DNA from 3 places in the Exiguobacterium sp. s141 genome. Region 2 is predicted to be linked to each of the others. Evidence: riboswitches for the same ligand, from Rfam matches in the RefSeq annotation. Region 2 holds a riboswitch; each other region holds the start of a gene.
The links. Region 2 has a riboswitch for S-adenosylmethionine ahead of KNP74_RS03005 (methionine ABC transporter ATP-binding protein). Riboswitches for the same ligand answer to the same signal wherever they lie in the genome.
Positions count from the first base shown of each region.

Region 1 (3,274 bases), on a different contig from region 2:
AATCGTGGTAAGCCGGGGCGGCCTCGCTCGGCAATAGTTGAAACAGTTGACCGACGCCGGAGCGGATTGAAATCCGTTGCTCGAGGACCGCATCTTTCAACTCGACCCAAGCCGGCGGGGCGAACGCTTTCATCAACGCGATGATATTGTCTTCCGCCGTGATCGTCCCATCGAAGTCGCACAGGATGTGGACCGTCATCGTGACGCCCACGCCTTTAACGCGGTATCGAGTTCGTCCGTCTGTCCTGCGGTGTGACCGAGGACGTGAGTGATGGCTTGGCGGAAAGCACGGGCCCCGGCGGCTGCACCGTCCGGGTGACCATGAATGCCACCGCCGGCGTTGATGACGACCTCCGTCCCGAAATCACGAATGATATCGGCGACAAGCCCCGGATGAATCCCGGCTGACGGGACCGGTAAAATTGGTTTCGACCAATGCGGTTCGGCGCTCAAGTCACGAATCGCGAACGCCTCGTCCCGTGGTGTCGCGAGCGAACCGTATGGAGACGGGAAGAGCGTCAAATCGGCCCCGGCGAGACGTGGGAGTTTACCGAGTAAGAGCGAATGACTGATGGACCCGGTCAAGGCGCCGGCAAAGGCCGGGTGGGCCAAAATCGGCACACGGATGTCTGGGTCGTTCGCAAGTTCGCGCAGTGCGTCAAGACCGTACGTATAGACGTTGAATAGGAGCGCCGTCGCACCGGCCTCGATCAGCCGGAGCGCCTGATCGCGAAGACCGAACACAGGGCCGCTCAGCGTGATGGCGTAGAGGACACGTTTCCCGGTCGCCTCAAAGTGCGCTTGAATGACGGCCGCTCCGATCCGGGCCCGTTCGAGCGACGGCGTGAGCGGATTGTCGTATAAAATCTCGTCGTCTTTGACGATATCGATGCCGCCGGCGAACTGATCGCGGAGTTGCTGCTCGAGAAACGCGAGGTCACGCCCGATGACGCCTTTGAAGATGCTCATGACGAGCGGACGGTCATGGACACCGAGCAACTCGCGAATCCCGTCGACGCCGAACTTGGCGCCTTTGAAATGAGGGGCGAGCGTTTCGGGCAACGTCAAATCGATTAACCGAATAGAATCGTCGAGGGATAGTTTCCCGAACGTCGTCGTCAAGATGGATGAAAAGTCAGGGCTGACATTATGTAACGGATAGCGGATCGTGAACCGGCTCGTCGTCTCCGTATGGGTGGTCGATACGACCTCACCCCGGTACGCCTGTAACTGCTCTTGCTCTAAATGACGCAGCTCGGTCCATGTGCCGACGGTCAGCTCGAGGGCGATTTTGTCGGCAATGCTTGCGACCGCATCCGTCCGTTTGATTTCATATGTGGCAGTGATACTCATATGGTTCCTCCTTCCAGGCAAACAAAAAATGACCCCATGCCGAGGCAAGAGGTCATCATAAAAAATGAACTCTTATCTCTCAGCTTTCGCTGCAAGAATTAGCACCGTGCCATCTCTGGTCGGTTGCTGCGACATCATCGGGCTCGTCCCTCCGTCTGCTCTTGATAAGAATGTGATTTGAAGTTGTGAAATTTAATTGAATTTTTACACAGATTCGTCACGTCGTCAATTCCTTTTTTTCCAAAAAAAATATTTTGGGAAGTTGTTTCCATATATGCACAAAAAAAGACGAGTGGCACGGAGAAAAGGACGTTGACAATTGTGACGTCGAGTCCGTAATATTCATCACATAAGTTCACCGAATCGAATAAACCACTCTTATCGCGAGTTGGCAGAGGGAATTGGCCCGATGACGCCGCAGCAACCGACCATTAGGCACGGTGCTACATCCACCAGACGAATGTCTGACAGATGAGAGGAACAACCATTTTGGCTGTGCCTCTTTCTCGCGGAGAAAGGGGCTTTTTTTGTGGGCAACGTACAGGAAGGGGAAAACATCATGTCATATCAACCATTTACAGAACAGTCTGTTGTCGAGCACGTCCGTCAATTAGGATACTTGCAAGACGGAATCGCCGAGTGTGAGGAAATCGGGGACGGCAATTTGAATCTCGTGTTTCGGATTCGCCAAGGCGAACAGCGCCTAATCGTCAAACAGGCGCTCCCATACGCTAAAGTCGTCGGTGAGAGCTGGCCGCTTACACTCGAACGGGCATGGATTGAACAGTTGGCACTCCGTGAGTTTGCGAACGTGGCGCCGCGTTTCGTCCCGGACGTCCTCGGTAGCGACCGGACGCTCGCCTACACGATTTTAGAAGATCTGTCTGATTATGAGATTGTCCGCACCGGTTATTTGAAAGGGGAGAGCTATCCGGAACTCGCGCGTCATGTCGGTGAATTTTTAGGCGAGACGCTGTTCGCGACGTCGGATTATGCGGCCGGCCCGATCGCGAAGAAGCGGATTGAACGTGACTATTACAACCCGGAACTGTGTGACATCACCGAGAAGCTCATCTTCACCGACCCGTTCAAAGACGCGGAGTCGAACAACATCGAGGCGGCGCTTCGAGAAGATGTCGAACGCCTTTGGCAAGACCAGGCGCTCAAGGTCGAGGTGACGAAACTGAAAGTCGGATTTGTCACGAAACATGAGGCGCTTCTGCACGGTGACCTACATACAGGCAGCATCTTCGCGACCCAACAAGAGACGAAAATCATCGATCCAGAGTTCGCATTTTACGGACCGTTCGGCTTTGATTTGGGCCAAATTATCGCCCATTTGACGCTGTCGACGTTCCATGACCCGCTCAAACGCTTCGAACGTTTCACGGACGTCTTGACGGTGTGGGAGACGTTCGAGAAGACGTTCCGGGCCAACTTTGAGCGCGCTGTCGAGCCGTTCAATACGGACGGTTTCGTCGACGAATTGTTGCGGACAATCTTCAGCGACACGATCGGCTATGCCGGTTGCGAACTCATTCGCCGTGCCGTCGGACTCGCCGGTGTCGCCGATCTCGAGACGTTGCCGGAAGCGACGCGGCTCGAACGAAAACGTGACGCGCTTGCCCTCGGGACGGCGCTCATTAAAGAACGCCACAGCGTCGAATCGATTGACGACTTGGTGACGCTTTTGTCGGGGGTGCGCGTATGACGGTCCAAAACATCCGCTTTAATTCGCAAACGGACGAACTCATCCTATTGGATCAGACGTTGTTACCACATGAAGAGCGTTACGTGACAATCGAGACGCTCGAACAGGCCGAACATGCCATCGAGACGCTCCAAGTCCGTGGTGCCCCGGCCATCGCTTACTTCGGGGCGTTCGTCCTCGCCAAAGAGGCAGGCCGGTTAGTCGACGACC
Region 1 is NZ_JACSLJ010000006.1:20,303-23,576, reverse strand. It holds gene KNP74_RS12140 (2-hydroxy-3-keto-5-methylthiopentenyl-1-phosphate phosphatase) at 1-199, opposite strand, end outside; gene KNP74_RS12135 (2,3-diketo-5-methylthiopentyl-1-phosphate enolase) at 196-1,353, opposite strand; SAM riboswitch class I at 1,423-1,524, opposite strand; SAM riboswitch class I at 1,729-1,831, shown strand; gene mtnK (S-methyl-5-thioribose kinase) at 1,913-3,064, shown strand; gene mtnA (S-methyl-5-thioribose-1-phosphate isomerase) at 3,061-3,274, shown strand, end outside.
Region 1: it holds a riboswitch for S-adenosylmethionine, as region 2 does, so the genes downstream of both, mtnK (S-methyl-5-thioribose kinase) here and KNP74_RS03005 (methionine ABC transporter ATP-binding protein) in region 2, are expected to answer to the same signal.

Region 2 (3,274 bases):
TCAGCCATTTGCGACTCGAGGTACGGCTCGTGTTGGAAGTAGTTCGCGTCGAGTTCGCCGTCCGCGAGCGTTTTGTTCGGGAGGACGTAGTCTTGGAACTTCTTGATTTCGAGCGTATAGCCCTTCTCTTCGTAGTCGTCTTGAATGTGCTCTAAAATCTCAGCGTGCGGGACGTTTGACGCACCGACGACGAGCGTCTTATCATCGCCCGAACCTGATTCTGAATCTCCGCCGCAAGCTGCGAGAATAGTGAGTGCTGAAGCTGCTGTCAATCCGAGTACTGTTTTCCATGATTTCATTATAAAACCCCTCCAAATTTTCTATTTAGATCAAGCGGAACGCTTGTCAATTACTGATACGAGTCGATCGCCGATGAACTGGATGACGAAGACGATAACCAAGATTAAGACGGTCGCGACGAACGTGACGTCACTCTGTGAGCGCTGGAACCCTTCGAGGAACGCCAAGTTCCCGAGTCCCCCGCCCCCAACGACCCCTGCCATCGCCGTATAACCGACGATCGCGACGATCGTGACCGTGATGCCTGACACGATGGCCGGCAATGCTTCTGGGAACAACACTTTATAGACGATCTGCCATTTTGTCGCACCCATCGATTCAGCCGCCTCGATGACGCCGCGGTCGACTTCACGCAGGGCGAGCTCGACCATCCGCGCATAGAACGGAGCCGCACCGATGATGAGCGCCGGCAACGCTGCCGTCGATCCGAGCATCGTCCCGACGACGAGTAACGTGAACGGGATGAGCAAGATGATCAAAATGATGAACGGGATCGACCGGAACACGTTGACGATTGCGCTGATAACCGTGTAAATCGGACGGTTTTTCATCATGAGCGGTTCGTTCGTGACGTATAAGAGCATCCCGAGGGCGAGACCGATGACGAACGTCGCGGCTCCGGCGACGAGCGTCATATAGAGCGTCTCCCACGTCTGCTCGAGCATGACTTGCCAATCTACATTAGGAAACATCGCTTTCTACCTCCACTTCCACTGCCTGCGACCGGATTGAGGCGATGGCCCGCTCGACTTCAGCCGGCTCTCCGATCAATTGGATGAATAATGTCCCGAGGGCACCGACCTGTGACTGCGTCACCTTCCCGCCGATGATGTTGAAGCCGATGTCATGCTGCTTCAACACTTCCGACAGAATCGGTTGTTCGGCCGTCTCGTTCAAGAATTTGAGCTTGACGATTTGTCCGCTCGGATACCGGGCTTTCAAATGTTCGAACGTGAGCGACATGTCCTCGACCGCGCCGATCTGTTTGACGAACTCTTTCGTGATCGGCTGTTCCGGATGTTGGAACACGTCGGCGACTTGTCCGGTCTCGACGACCTTCCCGGCCTCCATGACGGCGACCCGGTGACAAATCTTTTGGATGACGTGCATCTCATGGGTGATGAGGACGATCGTCAAACCGAGTTTCTTGTTGATACTGACGAGCAGTTCGAGAATCGAGTCCGTTGTCTTCGGGTCGAGTGCGCTCGTCGCTTCATCGCAGAGGAGCACTTCTGGATTCGTAGCGAGCGCACGGGCGATCCCGACTCGCTGCTTTTGGCCGCCCGATAGTTGTGACGGATAGCTGTCTTCCCGTCCGGCGAGGCCGACGAGTTCGACGAGCTCTTGGACGCGGCGTTTGCGCTCACTCGCCGGTACCCCGATGAGTTCGAGCGGGAAGCTAATATTCTCAGCGACCGTGCGCGACCATAATAGGTTGAAGTGTTGGAACACCATCGAGACATTTTTACGCACCCCGCGCAGTTCCTTCGGCGTGAGTTTCGTCAGCTCGCTGCCGGCGACCACGATTTCACCGCTTGACGGTGCCTCGAGTCGGTTGAGCAAGCGGATGAGCGTCGACTTCCCCGCCCCTGAATATCCGATTATTCCAAAAATTTCGCCGCTTTCGATTGTAAGCGACACATCATCGACCGCCTGAACCCGACCGTTTTTCGTGTCGAACCATTTGGCCACATTGCGTAATTGAATCAATCCATTTCCCTCCTGACAACAAAAAAAGTACGCACGTTTGAGCAAACGTGCGTACTTTATCGTACGGACAACGATTGCTCTCATCTTCCAAGGTTTACACCTTGCTGGAATTAGCACCATTTCGGATTGATCCGCGGTTGCTGGGCGTCATAGGGCCAGTCCCTCAGCCTCTCTTGATAAGAGTGGTTGCGTATTTGATTAGCTTTATCATAGCGACACATTATTTTCATGTCAAACTATTTTTTTCAGACAAATTAAAAAAGGTGCCATCCGAGGATGACACAGAACGTAGCACCTTGAGTCACTGAAGGACAACCCATAGATGAACCTCTTTTGCCCGATCAGAGCATTCATCCTTATATGGGGGATTTTTACCCGACCATCACTCGATCTTCGAACGGACCATGCAATTACGCGACCGGTGCCCCGACGCTTGATTTTTTTGGGGGACAATCGAAGGGAAGGTCCACCTGAAATCGCGTAAGCTCATGCAACGGTTGTTCGAAAACGTCTTGCTGACGGGAAAATCTCGTCCTATGTTGTGTTCAAGTAAGATGTTGTAATGAATATATCATTCGTGAACTTTCTGTGTCAACTGATTATTTAAAATTTTCAGATTATTCTAATCATCCTATCTCATTTGACGAAAGATAGGACGTGCTGGACGTTTTGAAACGCGTACAAACGATCGCGAACTTGACCATTCTCCAGCTTCAATAGCGCCGGGACGCTCATGACCTGATACGCCTCGAGCTCGTTCGGGATAAAGTTGGCATCGCGTTTTTCAATCTGGAGTTCGGGATCGACCGCCTCGACGACCGAGAGCATCCGCTCGGCCACGGCGCATGTACCGCACATCGGGGCGTATATATATAAGAATCCGTCTGTCATCATTATTCTCACCTCTCCTCTAAGTATATGAATCCGGACCGGTCGGTTCAAAAGTTGTGCTCAAATGGAAAATTCTGAACATTTCAACATTTTGTATTGACGCTCGCTAGAAAGAGGCATAGTATGGTCATTAACTTTATTGCTTTTGTACATAACAGCATACCAGTAGAAAAGGACAGGTGAATCCCCAATGACGGAAGAGAAGCTTACCGGAAAACAGTTTTTGATGAACGTCTTGAACGGCCTCAGTCTTGCCATTCTCATCGCCCTCATCCCGAGCGCTTTGCTCGGTGAATTAACGAAAGCCATCTTACCTTATGTTCCGTCCTTGCAGTTCATCTTAGATGCGACGACAATCGCGATGCGTCTCTTA
Region 2 is NZ_JACSLJ010000001.1:583,357-586,630, forward strand. It holds gene KNP74_RS02995 (MetQ/NlpA family ABC transporter substrate-binding protein) at 1-299, opposite strand, end outside; gene KNP74_RS03000 (methionine ABC transporter permease) at 330-992, opposite strand; gene KNP74_RS03005 (methionine ABC transporter ATP-binding protein) at 982-2,010, opposite strand; SAM riboswitch class I at 2,088-2,193, opposite strand; gene KNP74_RS03010 (thioredoxin family protein) at 2,647-2,901, opposite strand; gene KNP74_RS03015 (PTS sugar transporter subunit IIC) at 3,092-3,274, shown strand, end outside.

Region 3 (3,274 bases), 480 kb from region 2:
CTCCGATGATGATCGAGGTGATGACCCAAAACGGGGTGATGCCGACGCTGTCGCCGAGAATCTTCGGGCCGAGCCAAAGTCCGTCGAATTGTTGCAACAAGAAGATGAACAAGAGGACGATGAGCGCCGTGAACGGGTCATAGAAGTAAGTGATGATGAACGCCGGGATCATCCCGAGCAGCGGTCCGACGTACGGGATGAAGTTCAAGACACCGACGATGACGCCGAGCAGAAGCGCGTATGGCGCCCCGATGATCAACAGACCGGCGACGGCCAGCACCCCGATGATGAGGCAGTCGAGCGACTTCCCGATGATATAGCGTTTGAAGATATAATCCATCTCTTGGAAGATGTCGATCGTCGTCTTGGCTGACGCGACCGGGAACATCGCATACAACAGACGCTTGAACATGCGGGCAAAAATCTCTTTGTCTTTCAACAGATAGATCGAGATGACGATCCCAATCAAGAAGTTGATGAGCGTCATCGTGAAGCTCGACACGTAGCTGACCGACGACAAGACGGCGGTCTCGACCCAGCCCGAGTAACGTTCCTCGAAGCGGCTGAAATCGATGGCTTGGGCAATCGTCGCGTTGTACTCTTTCAAGTACGTGTTCAACTGGGCGAGGAACCCGTCAATCTGTCGGATGTAGAACGGGAGCTCTTCGATGAGTGAGGCGAGGCTCGAATAAATGCGTGGGAACAGCGTCACCGCAGAGATGACGAGAATCCCGATGAAGACGATGTAAACGATCAGCAAACCTTGATAGCGTTTTAATTGAAACCGTTCTTCTATATAGGACAGGACGGTATTCAGGAGCAGCGCGATGGCAATTCCCATGATAATCGGCGTCAGCAACTGGAACGTATAGTGCAACACACTAGAAATCGTGTCCGGTTCACTGATGACTTTCCATAGGACGAGCAGAATCAATCCGATCACGCTCAACTTCCAAATCAATTGACGATTTAATTCCAAAGGTCCATCCCCTCATCTTTTAAATTTTGTAGAATAACGTTCACTTTGTACTATGACCTTTTTTTTATCGGGATTCAATAGGCCACACCTATTTTCGAAAAAGGATTGACAAGATTGGTAACGTTTGGTTAACTAAGTGACATATTACAAAAAGACAAATCGCATATAAAACACTTTCTATCAAGAGAAGCGGAGGGACTGGCCCGATGAAGCTTCAGCAACAGATTGATTCAATACTGTGCTAATTCCAGCAAGGTGACCTTGAGAGATGGAAAGGTGGTTGTTTGAATACGTCCGTATCTCGACACCCCTTTCCGCGGAAAGGGGTGTTTTTTGCATAGGAGGACTATTCATGACTGACAGACGCTCACATCTACTTAAAACGTTACCACCACAACATTTCGTCGGACTCGCGAACGAGTTGGCCGAACTCGAACAGGCCGGCCGCGACATCATCCGACTCGGACAAGGGACGCCTGACCTGCCTACGCCTGAGCCAATCTGTGACGCGCTTCAGACGGCGCTCCTCGACGCCTCGACCCATCAATACGGTCCGTTCCGCGGTCAGGCCCGCCTGAAGCAAGCAGTGGCGACGTTCTATTTGAATGAGTATGGAGTCGAACTTGATCCCGAGACAGAAGTAGCGATTCTCATCGGCTCAAAATCTGGTCTCATCACGTTGCCGCAATGCGTACTCGAACCTGGCGACGGGATCTTGCTACCGAATCCCGGCTATCCTGATTACATCTCGGGGGCACGCCTCGCCGGTGCCGTCGTCCGTGACCTCGTCCTCCGGGAAGAGAACGGCTTCTTGCCGGACTATGAGACGCTCGATACGCAAGATGCAAAACTCATGTATTTGAACTACCCGAGCAATCCGACCGGAGCCGTCGCCTCACCCGCTTTCTTTGACGATACCGTCCGTTTCGCCCGGGAGCGGGACTTGATGGTCGTCCACGATTTCGCATACGGCAGCATCGGATTCGATGGCCACGTCCCGCCTAGCTTTCTGCAGGCGGATGGGGCGAAAGAAGTCGGCATCGAGGTATATACGATGTCGAAAGCTTTCAACATGTCCGGTTGGCGCGTCGCCTTCGCCGTCGGGAACGCGGACATCATCGAGGCGATCAACACGTATCAGGACCACGTCCACGTCAGCGTGTTCTCGGCCATCCAGGCGGCGGCTGTCGCTGCGCTCGAGGCGCCCCGTACCATTCGCGATGACTTGGCACGACTGTACGAGGCACGGCGTGATCGCCTGATCGACGGGTTGAACCGGGCCGGCTGGGCCGTCGAACCGCCGGAGGGTTCGTTCTTCGTCTGGGCGAAAGTGCCCGAGGGCGATGCCAAATCGTTCTCGCGTAAGTTATTGTACGAGGCAGGAGTCGCCGTCACCCCGGGCTATTTCTTCGGTTCGGAAGGGAACGGATACGTCCGCTTCGGTCTCGTCTCACCGGAACCGAAGATTGACGAGGCCGTCGAACGAATCGAGCGGTTGTTTGCCGCCTATGAGGAGGTGCGCGCATGATTCGTCAGGCCGTCCTTGAATATGACCACGCCGATGACGCGCTCGACCGTCTTGATGACTTAGTCGACGGCCGACGTGCCCACGTCCTGCACGGTCAGAACGGGTATGACGTCGTCCGAGCCATCTTTCCGGCCATCGCGGACTATCCGGCAACAAGGTTCAGCGGGGAGTGCACGGACTCGGAAGTCAAACGGCTCAAACCGTTGGACGCCGACGTGTTAATCGCCGTCGGAGGCGGCAAGCTCGTCGATACGGCCAAACTCGTCGCCTATCAACGGAACGTCCCGCTCATCGTCGTTCCAACGCTCGCCTCGAACTGTGCGGCGTTCACACCGCTCAGCGTCGTCTATCAGGAGGACGGGAGCTACGACCGCTACGACATGTTCCGCGTCGTCATCGAACGGGTCATCGTTGACTCACGGGTCATCTCACGCTCACCATATGAATACTTTCGGGCCGGTGTCATCGACACGGTCGCGAAGTTTTACGAGGCCCGTTATTTGAGTGGTGACAGCTCAGCTGACGCCGGCGTCAACACCGGACTCGTCTTGGCCGAGCAGTGCGGGCGTCTCGTCGAACTTGAATTGAGCGAGCACGCTTTTGAGTCGTATAGTGACGACGTCCGCTTCGCGGTCGATCACGTGCTCGCCATCGGTGGCGCCGTCGGTGGATTTGGTGACGCCGGGACACGCGTCGCCGTGGGCCATGCGGTCCATAATGCGCTCAGCCGCTTCGAGTCGACCCACTCTTTCTTGCATGGAGACAAG
Region 3 is NZ_JACSLJ010000001.1:102,423-105,696, reverse strand. It holds gene KNP74_RS00560 (AI-2E family transporter) at 1-979, opposite strand, end outside; SAM riboswitch class I at 1,154-1,254, shown strand; gene KNP74_RS00555 (aminotransferase class I/II-fold pyridoxal phosphate-dependent enzyme) at 1,332-2,507, shown strand; gene KNP74_RS00550 (iron-containing alcohol dehydrogenase family protein) at 2,504-3,274, shown strand, end outside.
Region 3: it holds a riboswitch for S-adenosylmethionine, as region 2 does, so the genes downstream of both, KNP74_RS00555 (aminotransferase class I/II-fold pyridoxal phosphate-dependent enzyme) here and KNP74_RS03005 (methionine ABC transporter ATP-binding protein) in region 2, are expected to answer to the same signal.